One region of the Neptuniibacter halophilus genome, then DNA from elsewhere that is predicted to be linked to it. Evidence: predicted binding sites of a transcription regulator. Region 1 holds the regulator's gene; the other holds the start of a gene.
The links. The regulator PhoB, encoded in region 1, activates phosphate uptake and scavenging genes when phosphate is short. The targets are predictions, from matches to a motif close to TGTCATANNNNTGTCANA.
Positions count from the first base shown of each region.

Region 1 (7,558 bases):
TAAAGAGTTTTATGACCTGAAAGACTGGCAACTGGCGGCCTTTTGCGCGGCGGTCTCTGAGCGGATGTTCCCCAATTTTGCGTTGTTTGCCCGGCTGATGGAGTTTGGCGATGCGGCGAAGATGCGGCAGATTCTGGATGCGGTCTGGGATCACCTGAACAACACCGGTGCCAAGATGAACTTTGAGGTTCAGCTTGATAAGGTGGAAGCGAATATGCCGGATCTGGATGAGTTCGATCTTTACGGAGCGTCTCCGGCGCTGGATGCCATCGTTGCGCTGTATTCCACCCTCAACACTCTGATCGCAGCAGATGCCGGCGAAGTCATGAATGTCGCCAATGTCTCCCGGGAGTGCGTGGCGGGCTTTATTGAGCTGAACGCGGATGATCAGATCTCCGATGAAGAGCTGGTACGCTTTATCAACACGCACGAACTGATGCAGCAGGAAGACGATTTCCAGGCCGATATTCTGGAGATTATTCAGGATCAGATCCCACGTGGTGAAGCTTTGGCTGAGTTGCGTGAACTGGCGCACAACGACGGTTACAGCAACCTCGGCATTACCGACAGCGAGTCCTGATGCTCAGATTTGGACTGATTCTGCTGATCCTGCCGGCGCTGACCCTGATGGGGGTTTTCTTTGTCGAGCAGTCCGCTGTGGATGCCTGTCTGCAACAAGGCGGCTCGTTCGATTACAGCAACGATCAATGTGATATGCAGCAGAAACACCCGTTTCAGCCGCTGATGGCGCGCCACCCGCTTCTGGTGAATGGCAGTATGCTGCTTTCCGCGCTGGGCTTACTGTTCTGTATGAAGGGACTGCTCTGGCGGCCACGTTAAGGATAATCCATGGTTAAGAAAATCATCTTCGGCCTGTTACTGCTGCTGGCAGCGGGTATTTTTGTCGCCTGGTTGACTCAGGATCACTGGCTGCCGGGTTGGAATCAGGAGCTGGCTGAGCAGTCAGCAGAATACCGGGAGCGAGGTCTGGCGCTGGGTGCGCGCTCCGATCAGAGTGGCTGCTTCGAGGCGGTTCTGGAAAGCTTTGATCAGTGCTCCGGTTTTGCCTGTACCATCAATCATGGCAAGTACCTCAAGGCTTGTTGGGAAAAAGCAGAACCGACTGAGCATTTCTGTGATGAGGTGCCTGAATTTAAAGAGAAGCCCAGTGATGACGATAAAAGCTGGGCACGGCATGCCTGCTGGAGTCGCGATATACGGGGTGAGGGTTGCCGTTTGCTGATGCGTCAGCAACAGCAGCTCTGCTCCTCTCAACCCTAAAAAAAACGGGCCTGAAAAAGGCCCGTTTTTTGTTCCTGCGCTGGCTTAGCTGATCGTCAGAATCAGTTTGCCACGGGTACGACCGGTTTTGCTGGCTGCAAAGGCTTCGGCGGTTTTCTCCAGAGGGTAGGTCGCTGCGATCTGCAGTTGCAGTTTACGGTCAGCGTACAGGCCCGCGAGACGATCAAGCTGCTCGATATTATTCTCAACCCGGATCGGTTCCACTTTGACTTTCATTGCGCGGCCCGCTTCGATTACCTGATCTTTGGTAACGCTTGGCAGGGTCACCAGTGTGCCGCCCGGTTTCACACAACGCAGCGCGTCGACACCCACGTCACCGCCGATGCCATCAATCACCAGATCCACATTGTTGACGTGGTCGAGAATATTTTCGATGTGGTAATCGATCACCAGATCGGCGCCCAACTGCTTAAGGAACTCATGGTTCTCGGCTGATGCGGTGGTGATAACCCGCGCGCCCATCCACTTGGCCAACTGCACGGCGAGATGGCCTACGCCACCGGCACCGCCGAGAATCACCACCTGCTGCGAAGCGTGCAGGTGGCCTTTATCAAACAGTGCCTGCCATGCGGTGAGACCGGCCAGACTCAGGCCCGCTGCCGCTTCTGCCGGCAATCCCTGAGGCCGCAGGCTGATCTGGTCAGCCGGTGCGGTCAGATACTCAGCAAAGCATCCGGCGCGTTCCGGAAAGCGGATACAGCCAAAGACTTCATCGCCCGGGGTGAATTCACTGACGTCGGCCGCTACCGCTTCAATTGTGCCGGCAAACTCCCAGCCGGGTACAAAGGGCAGCTCGCCTATAAACGGAGCGGCACCACCACCGGCGCAGGTTTTCCAGTCAATGGGGTTAACCCCGGCAGCACGGTTCCGTACCAGCACTTCGCCGGGGTTAAGCTCAGGTTTAGCCAGTTCGGTATAATTTAGCGCGTCTTCGGCACCAAACTGACTGATCTGTATTGCTTTCATGGAGTACTCCAACAGCTATATTCAGGTTCAGCCGTGGGCGGGGCCATGGTTCTGATATCGTGTCTGATAAACCATGGCAGGGCAGCCGATTACAATGTTTTTTGGTAGGCTAGCTTCTTGTTTGCCCGCCGGGCTAAACATAGGGACCGGTAAGATTAAAACGGGTTCCCCGCTACTGGCAATAAGTAAAGGCGAATGTGATGTATCTGGCAATATTAGAACAGTTTTTATTTTGGGGTGGTCTGCTGGTGTTTCTGGTCTCTCTGGCGATGTACGCCGGACGAACCCGGGATTACCGCTCGCTGGTGGAATTCTGGAAGCCGACCATGGAGATGACGGTGCGTGAGTTCAGGGTTAACCGTGCGGGCCTGAGTATGATGGTCGCGGCGGTGGTGATCCGTCTGGTACTGTTTTTTATCTATTAATGTAGGTGGTTATGAAAGGAAATCCTGTACGTGGTGCGGGCTATCTTCTGCGTGGATTGCAGATGCTGCCCGATGCGCAAATCCGGCCCTTCGTGCTGGTGCCGCTGCTGACCAATATTCTGCTGTTTGTGGCGGCGATCTGGCTGCTGTTCAGTAACTTCACCGGTTGGGTCGATGCTCTGATCAGCCGTTTCCTGCCGGACTGGGAGTGGCTGCAGTTTCTGCATTACCTCCTCTGGCCGGTGCTGGCGCTGGTGGTGATTATCTTTGTGTACTACGGCTTCTCCGTGGTGGCGAATATCATTGCGGCACCGTTTAACGGTTTTCTGGCTGAGAAAGTTGAGAAGCGTCTGCGCGGTGATGTGATTACCGACGAGGGCTGGCAGGCTGTGCTGGCTTTGATTCCACGGGCAATCGGCCGGGAACTGGCGAAGCTGGGCTATTACCTGCCTCGCTTCCTGTTCTTGCTGGTGTTGTCGTTTATTCCGGTGATCAACCTGATCGCCCCGTTTCTCTGGCTGCTGTTCGGTGCCTGGATGATGGCGATTCAGTATTGCGACTACCCGATGGATAACAACAAAGTCAGCTTCAAAAATATGCGTGGCATGCTGAAGGCGGACCGGCTGACCTCAATCGGTTTTGGTGGTCTGGTGCAGGTGGGGATGATGGTGCCGCTGCTGAATCTGATCATCATGCCGGCGGCGGTGGTGGGTGCAACCATCTACTGGGTGGAAGCTTACGCTTCGCCGGAGAAAGTGCTTGATCAGGAACGCCTGGAACAGGGTTCCTGATCAGGATGCTACAGGAGGGTGGCCGGATTCTGACAGGTCATCCTCTGACTCATCCATATCAACGGCTTTAATCACCATCTCTTTCGGGAAATGACAGCTAAAGGTACTGCCTTTCCCGACCTTACTTTTGATCGTCAGTTGGCCGCCATGGCGAGCCAGTACATGCTTCACGATGGCCAGTCCTAACCCGGTACCGCCACTGGCGGAGGAGCGACTCTCATCGACCCGGTAGAAACGTTCTGTCAGGCGGGGCAGGTGGATTGATTCAATCCCGGGCCCATTATCCTTAACGGAGAAGTGACCGCCCTGATCATCTACCCACCAGGAAACTTTGATCTCTCCCTCAGCGGGTGTGTAACGGACTGCGTTGTAGACCAGATTGGAGAACGCGCTGTGCAGCTCGATCTCCTGACCGGTGAGGTCATAGTGGGTGTCCATGTCCAGCAGGAGTTTATGCTGTTTCTCCTGACCGAGCTGTTCAGCACCTTCAATAATATGCTGCAGGATACTATGGATCTGAATAGGTTGCTCATCGGAGATCTGATGGCTGGCTTCGAGCCTAGACAGCAGCAACAGATCTGAAACCAGATTTTCCATCCTTCTTGCCTGTTGTTGCATAGAGCCGAGGCCTCGCAGTAACGGCCGGGGCAGTTCCTGATCGAGGAAGGTCTCGAGATAACCGCGAATCACGGTCAGTGGTGTGCGCAGTTCGTGAGAGGCGTTGGCAACAAAGTCCTGACGGGTCTGCTCGAGACGGATCAGGCGGGAGACATCCCGTGCCACCAGCAACCGGTCGCCATCACCAAATCGTGTAATCTGGTACTGAATCTGAATATCGCTGTGTGCCGGTGAGGGCAGGGTGATCGGGTCATTATACTGGTCACGCTTAAAGTAGCGGATAAAGCGCGGATCACGTAGCAGGTTCATCACCGGTTTAGCCCGGTCGGTGCGGCTGTCGAGGCCTAACAGACGGTTCGCGGATTGGTTCCACCACTCCAGATTATTATTGCGGTCAATAATGACGACCGCATCCTGCAGGGCTGAGGAGGAATCCTGAAAACGGGTAATGACATTGCGCAGCGCCTGCTCCCGGGCAGCCTGACTGCGTTGTAACCGGGAAAGTTCGTCGAACAGTTCACCCCAGTGACCGGGTGCCTCCGGGGGTTCTTCGTTGCTGCTGTCGGCCTGAAACCAGCCCATCAGCCGATTGAACTGACGAATCTGATAAATAGCCCAGCCGAACAGGGCGATGGCGAGGATCCATCCCGGATAGCCAGCGATCAGCCCTATTGCGATAGCAACCCCACTCACCAGCAGCAGGCTGGTCAGCATTGAGTGGCGACTTTTGGTCATTGACGATCCTTGGTCTTAAAAACATCAAGCTACGTTGGAAGAGAAGCGGTATCCTGTTCCGCGAACTGTTTGTACCAGATAATCGTGACGCTCGCCAAGTGCTTTACGCAGGCGACGGATATGAACATCCACGGTACGCTCTTCAACATAGACATTTCCCCCCCAGACCATATCCAGCAACTGACTGCGGGAGTAGGCCCGATCCTGGTGGGTCATAAAAAACTGTAGCAGGCGAAACTCAGTGGGTCCCAGTTCAATGGGCGTGGCGTCTGAGGTGACCCGGTGTGAGATCGGATCTAGCGTCAGGCCGTCGACGCTGACCGGTTCCTCAATCCCTTTCGGCGTGGTACGACGCAGCACGGCTTTCAGGCGTGCGACCAGCTCGCGGGGGGAGAATGGCTTGGTAATGTAGTCATCAACACCCGCTTCCAGCCCTTTGATCTTGTTATCTTCATCGCCTTTGGCGGTGAGCATGATGATCGGGATATCCGCGGTGGTTTCGTCTTTACGCAGACGACGGGCAAATTCAATACCGCTGGCGCCGGGCATCATCCAGTCCAGCAGAACCATATCTGGCTTGTCATCCACGATCAGACCGTGCGCGGTGTTGGTGTTTTCGGCTTCCAGGCATTCATAACCGGCCATCTCAAGTGCAACGGCGATCATTTCGCGAATCGGCGCCTCGTCATCAACGATCAGTACGCGTTTGGATACAGACATGGTTTGATTGTCCTTGTTACTCTGTTTTTAAATGACGCGAATATTAGAAGACAATACTGTTACACAAATATGACAGATCGTAAGTATAGGCAATTTACTGCTCAAACAATAAGCAGTGGCGGGTTTCAGATCGCAGCCCGTAACCCATAATCTGCGGCCAGACCGATAAAAATCAGCAGGCCCGCGTAGTGATTGTTGAGGAACGCCCGGAAGCAGGGCTGACGCTCACGCTCGCGGATCAGCCATTGCTGATAGACAAACAGCCCTGATGCCGCTGCCAGTCCGAGATAGTAAGCCAGCCCCAGACCGACCTGAATGCCCACCAGAATCAGGGCCAGCAGGGTGGTGATCTGAAGCAGACCGATGATGACCTTATCGGCATCACCAAACAGAACGGCGGTGGATTTAACCCCGATTCTCAGGTCATCATCCCGGTCGACCATCGCATACATGGTGTCATAGGCAATGGTCCAGAGCAGCTTGGCGCAGTAGATCAGCCAGGCGATCGCAGGGACATCCCCTCCCACCGCAGAAAATGCCATCGGGATCGCCCAGCCAAATGCGGCCCCGAGCACTAACTGCGGCAGGTGAGTGTAGCGTTTCATAAACGGATAACAGGCTGCCAGCAGCAGCGCAGCAAAGGAGAGCAGCACGGTGTTCAGGTTGGTAAACAACACCAGAATAAACGCCAGCAACATCAGCCCGCTGAACAGCACAAGTGCCTCCCGTGCTGTGACTTCTCCAGAGGGGAGCGGTCGTCCCGCCGTCCGCTTAACATGACCATCGATTTTGCGGTCGGCAAAATCATTGATCACACAGCCGGCAGAGCGGGTAAGAAAGACCCCGAGGGTAAAAATGATCAGCAGGTCGAGCGGCGGCACGCCTTCGGCTGCGATCCACAGCGCCCAATAGGTTGGCCATAGCAAAAGATAGGTCCCGATCGGCTTTTCAACCCGCATCAGACGGCCGTAGGCCTTGAGTTTTTCCATGGGCGACAGGGATTGTGGCAGCGGTGCAGACATAATCAGGCTCAGCTTTATCGGTTGCGGCTATTTTACCTGCAGGAGTTCCGGCAGGAAAACCTCGGATACCAGAAGCGGTTGCCCCGCCAGATAGAACACAGAACGTCGTGCCCAGACCTGACGCCGGTCAGCTAACTGCAAACGGCTGATCTGCAGGGGGCCGCGACGCATTCCCGGAGTACTGAACAGCAAACTGCCCAGCGAGCGGTTACCCAGCAGCCGCAAGCGTCTTTGGGTGCCTCGCAGAGAGCTGAACGGGACCACGGTGCGGGCAAACACCCAGATCTGGTCACAACCGATCAGATGGACTTCACGCACCAGTGCTTTTCGTCGCGGCTTCAAGCCCAGCAGGCGGGCTTCGGAGCGGGTCGGCAGGGCGCTGCCCTGACTGACGACTTCAACGCGAAACTCACCGTTACTGAGGTTGACCAGACGCTGCGTCAGAGAGCCACTGTCAGTCAGCCAGGTGCGCAGATTGCGCGGGGCTACCTGAGCGTAGGGACGGCGGAAAGCGGTCCAGCGGGTGTCGAAGTTCTGACGAGTCAGGGCGGCTTTAACGGGCACGGTGCACAGTCCAGAAAAATGAAGCGGCTATGTTAGCAGAAACCGCATAGGGCTTCAGTAGGCAGCGAGACGCGGCTGGGGTACTATGCCGGGATGAAAACTGAGACCTTTGCATTTCCTGCCTCTGAGGCAAAATCGCTGACCCGCGACTGGGTTGAATCCATGGTTGTTGGCCTTAACCTGTGCCCGTTTGCCGCGCCTGAGGTGAAGAACCAGAGTATCCGTTATGCCCGGTCCGAAGCTGTGGCAGAAACCGCGGCGCTGGGGGACTTCCTGCAGGAGCTGGAGCGGATTCAGTCGTTGCCGGAGGCGGAGCTGTCGACCACGCTACTCTGCTTCAGTCACGGCTTTGCCGACTTTGAAGCCTTTCTCGATCTGCTGGATCTGTGTCAGGATGCGCTTGAGCAGGCGGGTC
Region 1 covers NZ_AP027292.1:1,632,362-1,639,919, reverse strand. Annotated here, with positions in the region: gene QUD59_RS07625 (YjaG family protein) at 1-580, shown strand, start outside; gene QUD59_RS07620 (hypothetical protein) at 580-840, shown strand; gene QUD59_RS07615 (hypothetical protein) at 850-1,281, shown strand; gene QUD59_RS07610 (NADP-dependent oxidoreductase) at 1,327-2,268, opposite strand; gene QUD59_RS07605 (hypothetical protein) at 2,469-2,693, shown strand; gene cysZ (sulfate transporter CysZ) at 2,705-3,484, shown strand; gene phoR (phosphate regulon sensor histidine kinase PhoR) at 3,485-4,837, opposite strand; gene phoB (phosphate regulon transcriptional regulator PhoB) at 4,862-5,557, opposite strand; gene ubiA (4-hydroxybenzoate octaprenyltransferase) at 5,683-6,579, opposite strand; gene QUD59_RS07580 (chorismate--pyruvate lyase family protein) at 6,607-7,143, opposite strand; gene QUD59_RS07575 (DUF1415 domain-containing protein) at 7,237-7,558, shown strand, end outside.

Region 2 (7,558 bases), 1.0 Mb from region 1:
CGCCGCGCTCATCATCGCCCAGATACACCACCACATGACCGCTGTTGTCGATCATCAGCGCCGCATTTTCATGTTTGAAGCGGCCAAGCGCCGTGCGCTTGAGCGGTTTGGCGTTCGGGTTCAGCGGATCAATCTCCACCACCCAGCCGTGGCGGTGCGGTTCGTTCGGGTTTTTCGACAAATCAAAGCGTGAGTCAAATTTGCTCCACTGATAACGCTTGTCTTCGTTTTTAATGCCGTAGCGTTTCTGGGAAGCCGGTACCTCATACGCATCATCGGTGCTGCCAAAGTAACCGTGGAAGTTCTCTTCACAGGTCAGGTAAGTTCCCCAGGGGGTTTCACCGTTGGCACAGTTATTAAAGGTGCCCAGCACTTCAGTACCGCTCGGATCAGCGGCTGTTTTCAGCAGATCATGACCGGCAGCCGGCCCGGTCAGTTGCATCGGCGTATTCGCAGTAATCCGGCGGTTCAGCTTACCATTACGGTCTACCTGCCAGCCGTTGCCGGTTTTGCGGATCTCAAAAACGGATACACCATGAGCGTTCTGCGCTTTCTTCACATCATCAGCGGTCATCTGCTCGCCTTTGTGATCAAACAGCAGATCATAGTTGGTGTACTCGTTGTTGATCGCCATAACCGCACGATCTTCGGTCAGCGGGAACAGACTCATCCCATCGGTATTATCACCAAACTGCAAAGCCTGAGAAGACGCCGGAGCTTTGCCGGACGGGTCAAATTCAGGTGCATTGGCAAACAGTGGATCGCCCCATGAGATCAGGTTAGTAACCTGATAACCCTCTGGAACAATCACCGTATCCGCAGTGCTGGCAGCAATCGGTTTAAAACCCATCAGACGGCTTTTTACCTCGGTCCCCATCGCAGCCTGAACCGATTTTGCCAGTGGTGAAAGCCCCAGAAAAGCCCCGATACTTAAAGCCCCGGCGCCGGCCAGAAAACCACGGCGGCTCACCGCTTTATCGGTCATACGGGTAAAGTCTGAATCCTGCTCCTGATTCAGATTACTGCACAGATCATGTGAATTGTTGTAGCTCATGTTTTCCTCACCCAGATGTGTAAAGGCCATCTCCGATGACCCGGCATGCTTGCCGCAATAAATAATTGTAGTGTGCAAAAACTAGAGCTCTGTTGTGACATCCGTATGACAGAAAAATGATCAATCAGCGACATCTTCGAGACAGCCACAGGTCCCGTGCCATTGCCTATTTTCCTGCATCAGGGGACAATGACCCCTTACTTCATGGAAGGCGTTTTTGTTGATATGTCCCCGGTAGATCCCAAGCAGGAATCATGGCTTAACGCCATCAAGGTTTATACCCATCCACGCGCGCTCACCCTGCTGTTTTTTGGTTTCTCCTCCGGGCTACCCCTGCTGCTGGTCTTCGGCACGCTCTCGTTCTGGCTTCGCGAAGCCGGGGTTGAGCGCAGCCTGATCACCTATTTTTCCTGGGTCGGTCTCGCCTACGGCTTTAAATGGCTATGGGCGCCACTGGTTGACCGGCTGCCCCTGCCACTGCTGAGCAAAACACTGGGCAGACGGCGTAGCTGGTTGCTGCTGTCGCAACTGGGGCTGGCTGCAGGCCTGGCCGGGCTGGCGTTCTCCGACCCACACGCTAATCTCCGGCTCATGGCGATTCTCGCTCTGGTAGTTGCATTCTGCTCCGCGACACAGGATATCGTTATTGATGCCTACCGGATCGAATCCGCCGCAGAGCGCCTGCAGGCCGCGATGGCGGCCACGTATATGGCAGGCTACCGGCTGGCGATGATTGTCGCCGGCGCCGGAGCGCTGGCGCTGGCAGCCTGGGCTTCAACCGATTCCGCCGTTTACAATCTGCAGGCCTGGCGGGTTGCTTATCTGGTGATGGCAGGCCTGATGCTGGTCGGTCTGATCACCACCCTGATCGTGAACGAACCGGACAGCGTGGAGATGGATGAGGAAACCCGTGAGCAGCAGGCGCGGATCATCGGTTTCAGTGAACGCTACGCACATCTGCCCGACCTGCTGGCACGTTTCATCGGCTGGGGCTACGTAGCTATTCTCTGCCCCTTTATCGATTTCATCCGCCGTTATGGCTCCCATGCCCTGATTATTCTCGCCCTGATCGGTACTTACCGCATCTCTGATGTCATGCTCGGAATCATCGCTAACGTTTTTTATGTGGATATGGGGTTCAGCAAAGAGGAGATTGCACAGATCATCAAGATCTACGGCGTAATCATGACCATTGTTGGCGCCGGACTGGGCGGTATTCTGGTTAACCGCTTCGGGGTGATGCGGATTATGTTTATCGGTGCGCTGCTGGTCGCCCTGACCAATCTGCTGTTTGCCTGGTTAGCGACGCTGGGGAATAACACTGCGGCCCTGACGCTGGTTATCTCGCTGGATAACCTCAGCGGCGGAATTGCCACGGCGGCCTTTGTTGCCTACCTGTCGAGCCTGACCAACATACAGTACTCCGCTACCCAGTACGCCCTGTTCAGCTCAGTGATGCTGCTCTTTCCGAAGTTTCTCGGCGGGTTCTCAGGCGGTTTTGTCGATCAGTATGACTACCCGGTGTTCTTTACCGGCGTTGCCCTGCTGGGGCTACCGGTACTGATACTGGTCTGGCTGGCAGCCGGGGCAAACCGGGCGGCCGGCAACGATACAGATACAACAACCCATCAGCTACAAACCAAACGCACCACGAATTAAATAATAATCATTATCATTTACATTTATCAAAATAGCCGGTATTCTCTGATCATCTAATCGTCAGGGAGCACAAAATGACTTATTTGATTGATGCCTGGCTCGAACGCCAGAACCCTTACCTGCGCATTATTCACCGCCCCACCGGCGTTCCGGTCGTTAACTGGCAGGGCGAAACCCTGCATAAGAAACTGCAAAACGGCGCAATCTGTGTGGAGGATCTGGCGCAGCCACCCTCTCAGGAGCTGGTCAGGGAGCTGTTCCTGCTGGATTGTCTGGAACGGGAAGCCTGATGCGAAGACCCACATCAGGCCAGGGCATGTTTAGTCGCGGAAGTTGTTGAACTGTAACGGCAGTTCCAGTTCAGCTTCGCGCAGCATCGCCATGACGCTCTGCAGATCATCACGCTTTTTGCCGGTCACCCGGACCTGCTCGCCCTGAATCTGCGACTGAACTTTCAGTTTCTTATCTTTGATCAGTTTAACTATTTTCTTCGCCAGCGGCTGGTCCAGTCCCTGGCGCAGAATCACTTCCTGACGCGCACGCATATTCGCCTTTTCTGCCGGTTTTATTTCCAGACAACGGACATCGATCTTGCGTCCGGTCATCTTGGTACGCAGCACTTCAAGCATCTGCTGTAACTGAAAGTCCACCTCGGCCTGCATTACCACCGCACTGTCATTCAGTTCAAAACTGGCTTCAACACCTTTGAAGTCATAGCGCATATCCAGCTCACGCCGGGCCTGATCGACCGCATTTGTCACCTCATGCATATCCAATTCGGATACAATATCGAACGATGGCATTCTTTCTCTCCTGATAATTTTTGCCGATTTTAGCTGACCGCTCACCCCTTTTCACGTCAGAATATGCTGACCGGAGGATCTGATGGAAAAAATGTGGCACATCCTGGGTGCAGGGGCGATTGGCAACCTCTGGGCCTGCAACCTGATCGATCTGGGTTTTCAGGCCCGGTTGATCCTGCGCACGCCGCAACGTCTCGGGCAATTTTCTGAAGGCGCGGGGATCCGGCTCGATCAGCAGTGCTTTCCTGCGAGCGCGGAGCTGGCCACAGCAGAGACACCTGTCAGTCAGCTACTGATCTGTACCAAAGCACCGGACACTGAACTTGCCTTCAACAGCATACTTCATCGACTGACTGCCCGGCCAAAAATCATCGTTCTGCAAAATGGTATGGGCAGCCATCAATGGGTCTCTGATCAGCTTCCTAACGCCGAGGTCGCCTGGGCATCCACGACCGAAGGTGCCTGGCTACAAACACCGTTCGAGGTGGTCCATGCCGGTCGGGGTATCACCCGGATCGGTTCAGCGCAGCAACTGATGCCCTGGTTAACAGAACTGCAGGGTGGCTTTCTTCAACTGGAGATTGACCCGGAGATTCGCAACACCCTGTGGCGTAAACTGGCCATCAACTGCGCAATCAACCCTCTGACCGCAGTATTCCAGTGCAGTAATGGTGAGCTGATCACTAACCCGGACTACCTCAGTGAGATGATAGCCATCTGCCATGAGGTTGAGGCCGTGGCAGAAGCCCTGAACATCGAGCTGTTCGAAGCCCCGCTGGTAGAGCAGGCTTGTCAGGTTGCTGAGATGACGGCCAACAATTACTCCTCCATGCATCAGGATATTCGCCACGGCCGCACTACCGAGATCGATTACATCACCGGCTACATCTGTGATCTGGCCGAGCAACAGCAGATCAACGTACCCGTCAGCCGCCGCTATCTGAACCGGATACACCGGTTGCAGCAAGCGAAAAACAGCTCTACTGCTCAAACTTAAGCTGGTATAAAGCCTGAGCCAGCCACTATGATCAACGGATCCAGTTATGAGTAATCGTCTGAGTAAAATCTATACCCGCCGCGGGGATCAGGGAACTACCTCTCTCGGTAATGGTCAGAGAATCGCTAAAACCGAGCCCCGAATTCATCTGATTGGCGAGGTCGATGAACTGAACAGTGCCATTGGTCTGGTCATCAGCAGTCTTGAATCGAGCGGACCGGTCGCGGAAACACTTGCCGGCATTCAGCATCAGCTTTTTGATCTGGGTGGCGAGGTGGCCATCGCTGATCCCGGCTATCGGGTAATTGAGCAATCAGAGATCGACTTTCTGGAATCCCGCCTGGATCAGTGGAACGCATCGCTTGAGCCCTTACAGGAGTTTATTCTTCCCGGGGGCTGCATAGCAGCCAGTCATTGCCATATGGCCCGCTGTATCTGCCGACGGGCAGAGCGCCACTGTCTGGCTCTGGCACAACAGCGCGATACGGACCTCAGCCCGCTGATTCTGGCTTACCTCAACCGGCTGTCCGATCTGCTGTTCGTAGCCAGCCGGCTGATTGTTAAACAACAGGGCTGCCAGGAGATTCTCTGGCGGCCGAAAGACAAACGTTAACCAAAGTAAACCGTTGTCCTGCTCGGAGGCAGCACAACGCTGGAGAACCCGATGTTAAGACCTTTGTTCGCCGTTCTGGTCCTGCTGCTATCACCTGTCGCCCTGGCCGACTGCGCTTCGGAGCAAAGCCTGTGCGAGGCCAAATGCTCTGTACTGCACTTTAACGACGACGCAGCCGCAATGGGCTGTAAATCAAAATGCATGGCGCAGCGCGCAGTCTGCTCCACCGAATCCGGTGCAAAAACCGTGGTCGAAACCGGGGGTGAAGTGATCGATTCAGGTGTCGAAGTCAGTAAAGAGGCCTGGGAAGACACCAAATCCTTCGTCCGGGGTATGACAGAGTAATTTCGTTAACTCAGACCTGACGGGTTTTGCTGTCGGCGTACATCAACGCCAGTCGGGTCTGGGTGGCAAAGTGACTGAAAGTGTTAAAGTCCTCTTCGGAGATCGGCCCATGAGTGGCCAGACGATCCGCATACAACATACCGATAACCCGCTTGCCCATGGTCAGGGGAATCAGTACAAAACCCTGACAGCCCACGGATTTAACAAACTGCTCAGGCAGACGTTTGCGCCAGCCCTCCTCGTCCAGATCATTTACCAGCAGCGTGACCTGCTTATCCAGAACCCGGAAGAACAGATCATCAGCCCTGCCGTTTTTGCTTCGCTCAAAGTAAGTTTGCAACGGCTCGGTAGACTCTCCCTCAAGCATTTTAACCGACAGTTTCATGCGTGATTTATCCAGCAGGCAGAGCATACTGCGATCGAACTGGCTGCAATGACGAATCGCCTCCACCACCAGTTTAAACACTTCATGGATCTTGCCCTCAGAAGCTATCAGCGCGGTCAGACGGTTAAGGTAATCCAGTTGCTCCGCACTGCGCTGGCCCGCACTGTGATCTTCCATCACCGGCTCCGGCTCAGACTCCGCCTCAATCTCTTCGGCTTCACTGCGGGCAAGAAACGCCAACTGACGGACGATATCGTCCTTGGCTACGTTACCACTCTCTGAAAACTCAGGGATCAGCGCTTTGGTTTTCAGGCCATAAGTACGACTGACCTTAGCCACCTGACGGAAACACTGCAGGGTGACTTCGGCCACATCATCATGGGGGATATTGCCTACATTGGAGATAGCATCCACCAGTTGATCGAATGGCTGCTCATTCTGCGGATCCTGTCCGTAGATCTGCTGGACCAGACCATTACTCAGAAACGGTAGGCAGGAGAGCATATCACTGCGTTCATCCAGATGCTGTATATCCACCGGCGACATGATGCTCAGCACCTGCTTAGGATAGCCCCAGCCAGCAGCCATCTCCCGGCCCAGTTCGCAGAAACTGATGCCCAGCACCTCTGCCTGAATCAGCGGCCACTTTTTTTCTCCCTGTTGTTTCAGGCGCAGCATCTTGCGGTACTGATCCGGCAACGTGCAGGCCACCATGATTTCACCCAGACCAAACAATAGCGCTCCGATGTAGGCTTCCTCAGGATCAACATTCTGCCGCCCGCGCATCGCCAGCTCTTTGGCGATGTTGGCACTGAGAAATTGACGCATCATCATGCCCGGCACATCCAGATCAGGATGTTCGTCATGGAAGCTCTCGATCAGTTTCAGGGTGAGACAGATATTCTTGATCTGATTGAACCCCATCAGCACCACCGCGCGGGAGACGACAGAGATATTGCCCTGCCCCCTTTTGTAAACCGGTGAGTTAGCGAGTTTCAATAACCGGGCAGAAAGACTGGCGTCCTTCATAATCGCCATGGCCAGCGCCATGGCGTCGCTCTCTTCTGAAGCGCTGATCTGCTGGATGCGGTTAACGGTGGCACTGAACACGGGCAGATCGCCCAGCCGATCAAGGCTACGGTGGATGTTCTTCAGCGTTTCGGTGTACTTCATTCAATGCCCTTAATTATGGCGTGTCGTCAGAGAGCGCTTTCACGTTGCAGTGGAGTAACTGAGGCCAAACCTGCTCTGAGTCATAATCAAACCTTAGACGAGTCAGGCGAGAATAGTCCACTTTTATCCTGCTCCAGTTTGCCGGAGCCACCCCCAGCACTGCTGCAATCAGCCCGCGAATGACCCCGCCGTGGGTCACAACCAGAATACGTTGTTCCTCCCGGCTGTGGATAAAGCGTTGAACCGCGTCCAGCCGGGCGCAAAAGTCAGCCAGCGGCTCAGCCGCAGGGGGCGGATAGTTTAGCGGATCACGCCAGAAATGTTCCACTGCTTCGGGGTACTGCGCGTAGACCCGGTCACAGGGCTCTCCATCCCATTCACCGAAATCATATTCCTGTAACGATTCCAGCAACAGCAACGGCCTGTCGTGACACTCTGCCCAGCACGAAGCGCTCTCCCGGCAACGTTGCAGCGGAGAGCTGATCACCAGATCCCAGTCACCGCTCTGCATCGCTTCAGCACTCGTTTG
Region 2 covers NZ_AP027292.1:2,629,369-2,636,926, reverse strand. Annotated here, with positions in the region: gene QUD59_RS12285 (PhoX family protein) at 1-1,084, opposite strand, end outside; gene QUD59_RS12280 (AmpG family muropeptide MFS transporter) at 1,280-2,713, shown strand; gene QUD59_RS12275 (PA4570 family protein) at 2,788-3,003, shown strand; gene QUD59_RS12270 (YajQ family cyclic di-GMP-binding protein) at 3,034-3,516, opposite strand; gene QUD59_RS12265 (2-dehydropantoate 2-reductase) at 3,599-4,513, shown strand; gene QUD59_RS12260 (cob(I)yrinic acid a,c-diamide adenosyltransferase) at 4,560-5,126, shown strand; gene QUD59_RS12255 (hypothetical protein) at 5,178-5,471, shown strand; gene QUD59_RS12250 (HDOD domain-containing protein) at 5,482-7,029, opposite strand; gene QUD59_RS12245 (histidine phosphatase family protein) at 7,043-7,558, opposite strand, start outside.
Region 2: the regulator PhoB is predicted to act here: its motif matches at 1,148-1,165, upstream of QUD59_RS12285 (PhoX family protein).